DNA from 3 places in the Streptomyces sp. NPDC041200 genome. Region 2 is predicted to be linked to each of the others. Evidence: riboswitches for the same ligand, from Rfam matches in the RefSeq annotation. Region 2 holds a riboswitch; each other region holds the start of a gene.
What was found. Region 2 has a riboswitch for cyclic di-AMP ahead of ACZ6CL_RS30415 (M23 family metallopeptidase). Riboswitches for the same ligand answer to the same signal wherever they lie in the genome.

Region 1: it holds a riboswitch for cyclic di-AMP, as region 2 does, so the genes downstream of both, ACZ6CL_RS32295 (transglycosylase family protein) here and ACZ6CL_RS30415 (M23 family metallopeptidase) in region 2, are expected to answer to the same signal.
Region 3: it holds a riboswitch for cyclic di-AMP, as region 2 does, so the genes downstream of both, ACZ6CL_RS26255 (M23 family metallopeptidase) here and ACZ6CL_RS30415 (M23 family metallopeptidase) in region 2, are expected to answer to the same signal.

The regions. Positions count from the first base shown of each region.
Region 1 is NZ_JBVIZF010000022.1:79,159-83,083, reverse strand. Features, by position in the region: gene ACZ6CL_RS32305 (cytochrome P450 family protein) at 1-751, shown strand, start outside; gene ACZ6CL_RS32300 (transglycosylase family protein) at 865-1,830, shown strand; cyclic di-AMP (ydaO/yuaA leader) riboswitch at 2,085-2,251, shown strand; gene ACZ6CL_RS32295 (transglycosylase family protein) at 2,258-2,932, shown strand; gene eno (phosphopyruvate hydratase) at 3,047-3,925, shown strand, end outside.
Region 2 is NZ_JBVIZF010000019.1:9,350-13,274, reverse strand. Features, by position in the region: gene ACZ6CL_RS30425 (hypothetical protein) at 1-77, shown strand, start outside; gene ACZ6CL_RS30420 (PP2C family protein-serine/threonine phosphatase) at 341-1,603, shown strand; cyclic di-AMP (ydaO/yuaA leader) riboswitch at 1,892-2,021, shown strand; gene ACZ6CL_RS30415 (M23 family metallopeptidase) at 2,033-3,205, shown strand; gene ACZ6CL_RS30410 (aldo/keto reductase) at 3,357-3,925, shown strand, end outside.
Region 3 is NZ_JBVIZF010000013.1:96,339-100,263, forward strand. Features, by position in the region: gene ACZ6CL_RS26245 (M16 family metallopeptidase) at 1-654, shown strand, start outside; gene ACZ6CL_RS26250 (M16 family metallopeptidase) at 675-2,060, shown strand; cyclic di-AMP (ydaO/yuaA leader) riboswitch at 2,252-2,414, shown strand; gene ACZ6CL_RS26255 (M23 family metallopeptidase) at 2,427-3,218, shown strand; gene ACZ6CL_RS26260 (GntR family transcriptional regulator) at 3,419-3,925, shown strand, end outside.

The DNA.
Region 1 (3,925 bases), on a different contig from region 2:
CCAGGACGACTTCCGGGACTGGGCCGCGACGATGATCCGGCACGGCGGCGGCCCGCGCGGCGGTGTGGCCCGCGCGGTGAAGCGGATCCGCGCGTATCTGGCCGAGTTGATCCACCGGAAGCGTGCCGCGCTCGGCGACGACCTCATCTCCGATCTGATCCGGGCCAGCGACCACGGCGACCACCTCACCGAGAACGAGGCCGCGGCGATGGCCTTCATCCTCTTGTTCGCCGGGTTCGAGACGACCGTCAATCTCATCGGCAACGGCCTCTACGCGCTGCTGCGCAACCCCGACCAGCGCGCCCGGCTCCAGCAACACCTGGAAGAAGCAGAAGAAGGGGACGAGGGGCTGCTCGCCACCGGGGTCGAGGAACTGCTGCGCTACGACGGCCCGGTGGAGATGGCCACCTGGCGGTTCGCCACCGAGCCGGTCACCATCGGCGGGCAGCACATCGGCGAGGGGGAACCGGTCCTGGTGGTGCTCGCCGCCGCCGACCGCGACCCCGAGCGCTTCCCCGGCCCGGACACCCTCGACCTCGCCCGCACCGACAACCAGCACCTCGGCTACGGCCACGGCATCCACTACTGCCTGGGCGCCCCGCTGGCCCGCCTGGAGGCGCAGACCGCCCTCGCCACCCTGCTCCGCCGCATCCCCGGCCTCCGGCTCGGCGCGGAGCCGGACGAACTGCGCTGGCGCGGCGGACTCATCATGCGCGGGCTGCGCACCCTCCCGGTGACCTGGGAAAAGTGACATCCGGTCAGCCGCGTGACCGTGGCGTGACCTGGGATACACCGGCTTGTGATGATCGTGTGGCGTCGCTATGTTCAACCGACAAACGAGCCCCCACACGAGAGGCGATTCGCATGCTTTCCGGGAACGGACGTCACCGCCGCCCCCGCCAGGCTCCGGCCATCGTCATCGCGGCGGGGGTGACCGGTGCGAGCATCGCCATCCCGCTCTTCGGAGCGACCGGCGCCCAGGCCGCCCCCGCCTCCACGTGGGACCAGGTCGCCGAGTGCGAGAGCGCCGGGATGTGGAGCGCCAACGAGGGCAACGGCTTCTACGGCGGTCTTCAGCTGACCCTCGACATGTGGAAGAAGTACGGAGGCACGAGCTACGCCCCGCGCCCCGACCTCGCCAGCCGCTCCCAGCAGATATCCGTCGCCGAGTCGATCCTCGGCGACCGCGGCCCCGACGCGTGGCCCAGCTGCGCGCTGAACGCCGGGCTGAGCGACGGCGACGACGCCCCGGACGTGAACCCGGGCAGTACGGCACCTCCGCCCCGGCAGGACGCCCAGCGCGGCGACTCGGAGGGCTCGGGCGACTCGGACGGGCGGGGCGGCGACTCGTCCGGCAAGGCGCCCGGCGCGACGGACACGCCCCGCGCGTCGCACACCCCCGGCTCGCCGGACGCGTCCGGCGGGCCGGAGCGGCCGGAGCAGTCCGAAGGCTCCGCCTCCGCCTCGCCCGACGGGCCGGACGACGACGCGCCCTCCCCGTCCCCCTCGTCCAGCACCTCCGACCCCTCGCCGACCCCCTCCGCCACCGAGAGCGGCTCCGGGGGCTCCTCGGGGAAGCACCGGGGCGACCGGGACCGGGATGAGCGGCCGAGCGGCCATGCCTCGCGTGGCGGTACCGACCGCGCCGAAAACCCCTCGGATGGCGGCTACACAGTGCGTCCGGGTGACAACCTTTCAGCAATCGCCGAAAAGCAGGAGTTGGGCGCCGACTGGCGTCGGCTCTACGCGTCCAACGAGAACCTCATCGGAACCGACCCGGATCTCATTCTCCCTGGTCAGCGACTTGACCTCACCATCAAGGGCCGGTAGTTCGGGGTGATTTGCCCGATCTGGCTCCGGTGAGACATACCTCTCGTCACATTTTCCGGCCCGTCCGTCCTGTCCGGTCTCTCCGCACCCGGCCCCACCTGCGCCGATGTGGGTCGGGTGAGATCGATAACCGCCCTCTTCGCTGCGATAAGGGTGTTTGAACGTTTCCCGGACGTGTGTTTAACGTCTTTCCGCTCGCCACAACGAGCACCGTCGACCGTCACGCCGAGTCCTGCCGGCGGTCGTCCGGTACCGACGCGCCAGCGCCGAAGGCAGGAGCGGGGGACCCAAGGTAAGTGCCGGGAGGCCAGCGGAATCGGCCGAACGGCTAGGGGTGAAGCAGGGTGCGGTCCCCGCACCCAGCCGGGCAACTCACGCCCGAACCCGACAGCTCACCTCGTAGGCGTCGGTGAGGAAACGAACGAACATGTCCAATGCTCAGGGCAAGCACCGTCGTCCGTCCAAGGCCACTCGCATCACCGCGCTCGTCGGCCTCGCCGGAGCCGCCGTGGCCACCCCGCTCATCGGTGCGACGTCCGCCTCTGCCGCCACCAGCTCCCAGTGGGACCAGGTCGCGCAGTGCGAGTCCGGCGGCAACTGGTCGATCAACACCGGCAACGGTTACTACGGCGGCCTGCAGTTCTCCTCCTCCACCTGGGCCGCCTACGGCGGTACCGCCTTCGCTCCCACCGCAGACAAGGCCGGTAAGGCCCAGCAGATCCAGGTAGCCGAGAAGGTCCTCGCGAGCCAGGGCAAGGGCGCCTGGCCGGTCTGTGGCAAGGGCCTGACCTCCGGCGGCGCCCCGGCCGCCCCGGCTCCGTCCGCGCCGCAGCAGAGCCAGTCCGACTCCGCGCAGCCGGCCCCGTCCGCCAAGCCGAAGGCCGCGCCGCGCAGCGCGCCCGAGCACGCCGCGCGCGACCAGGCCCGCGGCCCGATCAAGAAGGGCGACGGCGAGTACAAGGTCAAGGCCGGTGACACCCTTGGCAAGATCGCCAAGACGGAGGACGTCAAGGGCGGCTGGAAGAAGCTCTTCGAGCTGAACAAGAACGTCGTCCAGAAGGCCGACCTGATCTTCCCCGGCCAGCAGCTGCACCTGAGCTGAGCAGCCACACCGTAGTCAACGAGCCCCGGCCGGGTGCGCCGCCCCCACGGTGCACCCCGCCGGGGCTTCGGTGCGGTTAGGCTCATGCTGCTACCGAAGACCCATACGAAGGAGATCCTCGTGCCGTCCATCGACGTCGTCGTAGCTCGCGAGATCCTCGACTCGCGAGGCAACCCCACGGTCGAGGTCGAGGTCGGCCTCGACGACGGCAGCACCGGCCGTGCCGCCGTCCCGTCCGGCGCCTCCACCGGCGCCTTCGAGGCCCTCGAACTCCGTGACGGCGACAAGAACCGCTATGGCGGCAAGGGCGTGGAGAAGGCCGTCCTCGCCGTCATCGAGCAGATCGGCCCCGAGCTGGTCGGGTATGACGCCACCGAGCAGCGCCTGATCGACCAGGCGATGTTCGACCTGGACGCCACCCCGGACAAGTCCTCGCTCGGCGCCAACGCCATCCTGGGCGTCTCCCTTGCCGTGGCACACGCCGCCTCCGAGGCGTCCGACCTGCCCCTCTTCCGTTACCTCGGCGGTCCGAACGCGCATCTGCTGCCGGTCCCGATGATGAACATCCTCAACGGCGGTTCGCACGCCGACTCCAATGTGGACATCCAGGAGTTCATGATCGCGCCGGTCGGCGCGGAGTCCTTCTCCGAGGCCCTGCGCTGGGGCGCCGAGGTCTACCACACCCTCAAGGGCGTGCTGAAGGAGCGAGGCCTGTCCACCGGCCTCGGCGACGAGGGCGGCTTCGCGCCGAACCTCGACTCCAACCGGGACGCCCTGGACCTGATCGTCGAGGCCATCAAGAAGGCCGGCTACCAGCCCGGCCAGGACATCGCGCTCGCGCTCGACGTCGCCGCCTCCGAGTTCCACAAGGACGGCGTCTACCAGTTCGAGGGCAAGGCCCGCACCGCGTCCGAGATGACCGCGTACTACGCCGAGCTGGTCGACGCGTACCCGCTGGTCTCCATCGAGGACCCGCTGAACGAGGAGGACTGG
Region 2 (3,925 bases):
GCGCCGCCGCGCTCGCCCCGACGGGTGACATCAACATCGGCAGCAAGTGCTCCAACATCGCCCTCGGCACCCCCTGAAGCGACGAACACCAAGGTGGCGGCCACGGCCGCGGCTGACCGAGCCCCGGCGAACGCCACGGCTCACCCTGCGGCCCCGGATGCACGCCATCCGGGGCCGCAGGGCACCCGGGGGCCGTCAACCCCCGCACAACCACGCCCCGTCCGCGAAGCACTTCTGACGCACCCACATGGCCGCCATCGACTCGCACGGCGGCCCGGCACCCGGAAGTCTGATGGACGGGGCCACGAACCAGGGAAAGCGAGACAGGCCGGTGGCGCGGGTGCGAGGGAGCAGGGCTCGTCCGGGCGCCCGTACGCCCGCCGCCCCCGATTCCTCGGGCACGGCCCCCGGTCTCATCACGGCCGAGGAGGCCGTCCGGGCCTCGCCGGGGCGCCAGCTGGCCCCGTGGACCCCCGCCCTCCTCCTGCTCGGCGGCGTCGCCTTCGACCTCGCCGCCCCGGCCCCGTACACCGCGTCCCCCTTCTTCGCCGCGGCCCCGCTGGTCGCCGCCTCCCTCTTCCCGCTGCGGCAGACCATCGTCACGACGGTCCTCGCCCTCACCGCCGTCTGCCTGCTGGCGGAGCTGCACGGCGTACGGGACCCGACCCAGGCCGCGACCGAGATCGCCACCGTGGCCACCGTCGCCCTGCTCGCGCTCGTGATCAACCGCGTCGTCCGCCGCGGCGACCGGCGGCTGGCCTCGGCGCGCGGCATCGCGGAGGCGGCGCAGCGGGCCGTGCTGCCCGTACCGCCCGCCCGTATCGCCGGGCTGGACGTCGCGGCGCGCTATGTGGCGGCCGAGCGGTACGCCGCGATCGGCGGCGACCTGTACGCGGTCCAGGACACCCCGCACGGGGTACGGCTGATCGTCGGGGACGTCCGCGGCAAGGGGCTGCAGGCGGTGGAGGTCGTCGCGGTCCTCATCGGCGCGTTCCGGGAGGCGGCCGAGCAGGAGGCCACGCTGGAGGGGCTGGCGGGACGGCTGGAGCGGGCGTTGCGGCGCGAGGGCGCCCGGCGGGCCGAGCTGGAGGCGTTCGAGGGGTTCACCACCGCCGTCCTCGGCGAGATCCCGCGCGGCGACTCCACCCTCCGCCTCATCAACCGCGGCCACCCCGCGCCGCTGCTGCTGCCCGGCGACGGTGAGGTGCGCCCACTGCAGCCGGAGACGCCCGCGCTGCCGCTGGGGATGGGCGAACTGGGCGCGTGGCCCGACCGGGTGACGGAGCTGCGGTTTCCGGAGGACGCCACGCTGCTGCTGTTCACGGACGGGGTGACCGAGGCCCGCGACCGGCACGGCACCTTCTACGTCCCCGAGGAGCGGCTGCGCGGCCGCCGCTTCACCGGACCGGGCGGCATGCTCGACGCGCTGGTGGAGGATGTCGCGCTGCACTCGGGCGGGGAGACCTCGGACGACATGGCACTGCTCGCGGTGCGGCGCCCGCCCGGCCTGAACGGAACGGCGCCGAACGGAACGGCGCCGAACGGAACGGCGCCGAACGGAACGACACCCCCCGCTCCGGACACGGACCGTAGCCAACCGTGACGCGCGCGCATAACGATTGACACACGATCAGCCCGCCGGAGGTTTTTGCCATCCCTTTTCAAGTGGGGTGAAACGCCCCCATCTGTCCTTCCTTGGTTACTAAGTTCATGCCAAAGCTGCGCGAATTCTTCAGAAGAGCTTGGAATCATGTCGCGCTCTCTATTAACGTTCGATAACGCAGCGCGGTCGGCACAGCCGTCGCAGAGGCGGCACCGTGCGCCGTCGCCGAATCCCGTTACGTGCAGCGACAGCACCACCTTGAGCACCACGCACCACCACGCACCACGGCAGCAACAGTCGCGGCACCAGGGAACCGGGGAACCACCACCTTGGGGTGAATCGGGTCGAACCTGACCCGTAGGAGACCTTCCTGCTCCGAACCCGTCAGCTAACCCGGTAGGCGAGAGGGAAGGAAAGGAGTGCGCCCCGGTGGCGTCCAACAGGTCCGTACTGGACGAAGCTCCGTACCGCTCGTCCGGTACCGGCATCGGCACCGCGACCGCGTACGGAGTCGGCTTCGACGCCGGAGCCGGCGCCCGCCCCGCAGTCGGCCTCGGTGCCGAACCAGATGAGCCGTCCGCAGGCAAGGAAGCCGTCTGGGACGAGTGGAACCCCACCGAGGAGTCCATCGCTCCGCTGCGCGGCAGGCACCGCGTCGTCAAGCCGCGCGGCGGCACCATGGCCCGCAGCAGTGCCGTGCTCGGCGTCGGCGTCATCGCGGCGGTCGGCGCGGGCGGCATGGCGAGCGCCAAGGACCGGCCGAACCCACCGATCTCCATGCCGGACCTCGCCCACGTCGCCGACGAGGTCAAGGCCCAGCTGCCCGCCGCCAAGGACCTGCCCGGCATCGGCTCCCTGATGGCCGACGACCAGGACTCCGCCCAGCCCGCCGCGGCCACCCTCGCCACGAGCGGTACCGACTCGGGCGAGGCGCTGCGCACCCGTATCCTCCAGCAGGCCGAGAGCCAGCAGACCGCGGCGGACGACGACCGGCGCGAGGCCGCGGCGCGCGCCGCCGCGAAGGCCGCCGCCGACGACGCCGCGAAGGCCGCGGCCAAGGCCCGCGACCTGGCGGAGCAGAAGAAGGCCGAGGCCGCCGCCAAGAAGAAGGCCGCCGAGGCCGCCGAGGCGAAGGAAGAGGCCGAGAAGAAGGCCGCCGCGGCCAAGGCCGCCGACGCCCCCGCCAAGTCCTCCACTTCCACCTCCGCCGGGTTCACCCTCCCCGTCGCCTCGTACACCCTGACCGCGGGCTTCGGCCAGGCCGGCGACATCTGGTCCGCCGACCACACCGGCCAGGACTTCGCCGCCCCGACCGGCACCCCGGTCAAGGCGGTGAGCGGCGGCACCATCACCCAGGCGGGCTGGGCCGGTTCGTACGGCTACCGCATCGTGCTCAAGCTCGATGACGGCACCGAGATCTGGTACTGCCACCTGTCGTCCATGGTCGTCACCTCGGGCAAGGTGTCCTCGGGCGAGACCATCGGCCGCGTCGGCGCCACCGGCAACGTCACGGGCCCCCACCTCCACCTGGAGGTACGGCCGGGCGGCGGCTCCCCGATCGCCCCGCTGACCTGGCTGCGCGACCACGGGCTGAACCCGTGACTCCCTGATCCGGCCGTCGCCGCCGCGACGGCCCCTCGTTCCGGCGGCTCTGGCGCTCTCTCCCCCCTTGACGCCAGGGCCGCCGGTCCGTCTTACCGCCGCCCCGCCGCCACCGGAATACACGGGCCCGTCGGAGACGCTGTATGTATGTATGACTGAGACGACCCGCAAGAACATCGGCAGCCTGTCCGTCTTCCCGCTCTCCCTGGGCGGAAATGTCTTCGGCTGGACGGCCGACGAGGCCGAGTCCTTCGAGGTGCTCGACGCGTACGCGGCGGCGGGCGGCAACTTCATCGACACCGCCGACGTCTACTCCGCCTGGGCGCCCGGCAACCAGGGCGGCGAGTCCGAGACGGTCCTCGGCAAGTGGTTCGCCTCCCGCGGCAACCGCGACGACATCGTCCTCGCCACCAAGGTCGGCGCCGGCGTCCCGGAGCCCCGCGGACTCTCCTCCTCCGCCATCAAGTCCGGCCTGGACGAGTCCCTCCAGCGCCTGGGCACCGACTACGTCGACCTCTACTACACCCACTACGACGACACGTCGGTGGAGGTGGAGGAGATCATCTCCACCCTCGACGAGCTGGTGAAGGCGGGCAAGATCCGCGAGATCGCCGCCTCCAACATCTCCGCCGAGCGCCTCGAGGCCTCCCTCGACTTCTCAGCCCGGGAGAACCTGGCCCGCTACGTCGCCCTCCAGCCCCACTACAACCTGGTCTCGCG
Region 3 (3,925 bases), on a different contig from region 2:
CTCCCCGAGGTCATCGGCGGGCAGCTGCGCGAGGTCGTGGAGGAGGAGGTCCCGGCCCGCGCCCTGATGGCCGCCTACCGGCTGCCGCACGACGGCACCCGCGAGGCCGACGCCGCCGACCTGGCGCTGACCGTCCTCGGCGGCGGCGAGTCCTCCCGGCTGCACAACCGCCTAGTGCGCCGTGACCGTACGGCCGTCGCCGCCGGGTTCGGCCTGCTGCGGCTGTCGGGCGCGCCGTCGCTGGGCTGGCTGGACGTGAAGACCTCCGGCGGGGTCGAGGTGCCCGGCATCGAGGCCGCCGTCGACGAGGAGCTGGCCCGCTTCGCCGAGGAGGGTCCGACCCCTCAGGAGATGGAGCGCGCCCAGGCGCAGATCGAGCGCGAGTGGCTGGACCGGCTGGCCACCGTCGGCGGCCGCGCCGACGAGCTGTGCCGGTTCGCCGTGCTCTTCGGCGACCCGCAGCTGGCCCTGACCGCCGTGGGCCGGGTGCTGGACATCACCGCCGAGGAGGTGCGGGCCGTGGCCGCGGCGCGGCTGCGCCCCGACAACCGCGCCGTGCTGGTCTACGAGCCCGTCCAGGGCGCCGACGACGCCGACCAGGCCGATGCCGCAGAAGCCGCCGACACCGACGCAGAAGGGGAGGCGGCCCAGTGAGCGACGCCGTCACCGCCACCATGACCTTCCACCCGCAGCCGCAGGGTGGCGCCCCCAAGCCGTGGGCCTTCCCGGCGCCCGAGCGCGGTGAGCTGGCCAACGGGCTGACCGTGCTGCGCTGCCACCGCCCCGGCCAGCAGGTCGTCGCGGTGGAGATCAACCTGGACGCCCCGCTGGACACCGAGCCGGCCGGTCTGGAGGGCGTCGCCACGATCATGTCGCGCGCCCTGTCCGAGGGCACCGACAAGCACACCGCCGAGGAGTTCGCCGCCGAGCTGGAGCGTTGCGGCGCCACCCTGGACGCCCACGCGGACCACCCCGGCGTCCGGGTCTCCCTGGAGGTGCCGGTTTCCCGGCTGCCCAAGGCGCTCGGTCTGCTCGCCGACGCCCTGCGCGCCCCCGCCTTCCCCGACGGCGAGATCGAGCGGCTGGTGCGCAACCGGCTGGACGAGATCCCGCACGAGCTGGCCAACCCGGCCCGCCGCGCCTCGATGGCCCTGGCCAAGGAGCTGTTCCCGACCGAGTCGCGGATGTCCCGGCCGCGCCAGGGCACCGAGGAGACCATCGAGGGCATCGACGCCGCGGCGGTGCGGGCCTTCTACGAGGCGCATGTCCGGCCGTCCACCGCGACCGCGGTCATCGTCGGTGACCTGGCCGGGGTCGACCTCGACCAGGCGCTCGCCGACACCCTGGGCGCCTGGACCGGCGGCCCCGCCCCGCAGCGGTCGGTCCCGCCGGTCATCGCCGACGACACCGGCCGTGTGGTGATCGTCGACCGGCCCGGCGCGGTCCAGACCCAGCTGCTCCTCGGGCGCGTCGGCGCCGACCGCCACGACCGCGTCTGGCCCGCCCAGGTGCTGGGCACCTACTGCCTGGGCGGCACCCTGACCTCCCGGCTGGACCGGGTGCTGCGCGAGGAGAAGGGCTACACCTACGGGGTGCGCGCCTTCGGCCAGGTGCTGCGCTCGACGCCGCCCTCGCCGGCCGGCGGCGGCTCGGCGGGCGCCTCGCTGCTGGCGATCAGCGGTTCGGTGGCCACCGAGGTCACCGGCCCGGCTCTGGAGGACCTGTGGACGGTGCTGCGGACGTTGAAGGAGGAGGGGCTGACGGACGCCGAGCGCGATGTCGCCGTGCAGAACCTCGTCGGCGTCGCCCCGCTCAAGTACGAGACGGCCGCCGCCGTCGCGGGCACCCTCGCCGACCAGGTCGAGCAGCACCTGCCGGACGACTTCCAGGCGCAGCTGTACGCACGGCTCGCCGACGCGGGGACGGTGGAGGCGACCGCGGCGGTCGTGAGCGCCTTCCCGGCCGACCGGCTGGTGACGGTGCTCGTGGGTGACGCCTCCCGGATCGAGGAGCCGGTGAAGGCGCTCGGCATCGGAGAGGTGACCGTCATCGCCGGCTGAGGCCGCTCAACGCACCACCCCCACAAGGACCCTGGCGTCAAGTGAGACGCCGGGGTCCTCCCATATGTCCGATTCGCGGGGCGTTTGGTTTGTGGCGAGAACAACAAAAACCCGTAACCGTTTGGTGATCGAAACACGGCCCGTCTAGCGTCAGTGCGGCTGTTCGCCGGATACCGCCGCACCCGCGGCACGGACAGCCATCGCCGAGTCCCATGGTGCGAGTGCCAGGGGAGCCGGGGACCCAAACGTCCCTGGGGTGAATCGGACGCCTTCCCCGGCCGGGGGAGGGGCCCGTAGGAGACCTTCCTGCTCCGAACCCGTCAGCTAACCCGGTAGGCGAGAGGAAGGAAAGGAGTGCGCCACACCATGGCGTTCACCCGTGCCGCCGGGAAGCACCGACGTCCCAGCCAGACCGCCGTCCGCACCGGCGCGAACATCGCTGGCATCACCACGGTCGCCTCGGGCGTCGTAGCCGGGATCGCCGGCCCCGCCCTCGCCGCGACCGGCGAGGCGTCTGCCCAGGACACCGGTCTCCGCCAGGCGATGGTGATGGGCGACGGTCTCTCCGACCAGATCGACGCGCAGGCCCAGTCCCAGGAGAGCGCCGCCGAGGCCGCCGCCGCCAAGGCGAAGGCCGAGGCCGTGGCCCGCCAGGAGGCCGCTCGGAAGGCCGAGGCCGCCGCGAAGAAGGCCAAGGCGGAGCGCGATGCCAAGGAGCGCGCCGCGCGTGAGGCCGAGCGCAAGCGCCTCAACACGTTCGTCTCGCCGGTCGACGGTTCCTCCGTCTCCACCGGTTACGCGGCGTCCAGCGGCCTGTGGTCCTCCGGCAGTCACACCGGGATCGACTTCCAGGCCTCCACGGGCACCGAGGTGCAGTCGGTGGGCTCCGGCGAGGTCGTCGAGGCGGGCTGGGGCGGCGCCTACGGCAACAATGTCGTCATCAAGATGAACGACGGCACCTACACCCAGTACGGCCACCTCTCGTCGGTCGGCGTCTCGGTCGGCGAGAAGGTCACCCCCGGCCAGCAGATCGGCCTGTCCGGCGCCACCGGCAACGTCACCGGCCCGCACCTGCACTTCGAGGCCCGTACCACCGCGGAGTACGGCTCGGACATGGACCCGCTGTCGTACCTGCGCTCGCACGGCGTCAACCTCTGACCCGTCGCCCACTCTTGTCGAAAGGCCCCGTCCGCTCCGGACGGGGCCTTCGGCGTGATGCGCCGCTGTGACCAAAAAATATCCCTGAATTTCCTTCGCCCATCGGAAATCCCGGCAGCTTCGAATAGAGTCGCTGAACGCGCGTCAAGCGGATGCGTTTCGCGGGGTTGAGGCGGAGGTTCGATAATGCGGGACCGGAAATGAGCGGGGATACGGCCGCACTCCAGGGCGGTCGCCGGATTTCGGCGCATGCGGTGTGCGCGGCGATCCGTGACGACATCATCTCCGGTGCCTATCCGCCCGGCAGCCGCCTGGCCGAGGAGCTGCTGGCCCGGCGCTACGGGGTCTCCCGGGTGCCCGTCCGCGAGGCGCTGCGCACCCTGGAGTCCGAGGGCTTCGTCACGACCAGGCGGCATGCGGGCGCGTGCGTCGCGCAGCCGTCCGAGAAGGAGGCGGCCGACCTCCTGGACATCCGGGCGCTGCTGGAGCCGCTGGGTGCCGCCAAGGCCGCCCAGCGCCGCACCGAGGGGCATCTGAAGGTGCTGCGCGGTCTGGTCCGGCTCGGCCAGGAGCGGGCCCAGCGCGGTCGGCTGGGCGAGCTGCGCTCGCTGGGCGACTGGTTCCACGAGACGCTCGCCCAGGCGTCCGGCAGCCCGAGCCTGTCGGGTCTGCTGGTGCAGCTGCGGCGCAAGACGGCGTGGGTGTAC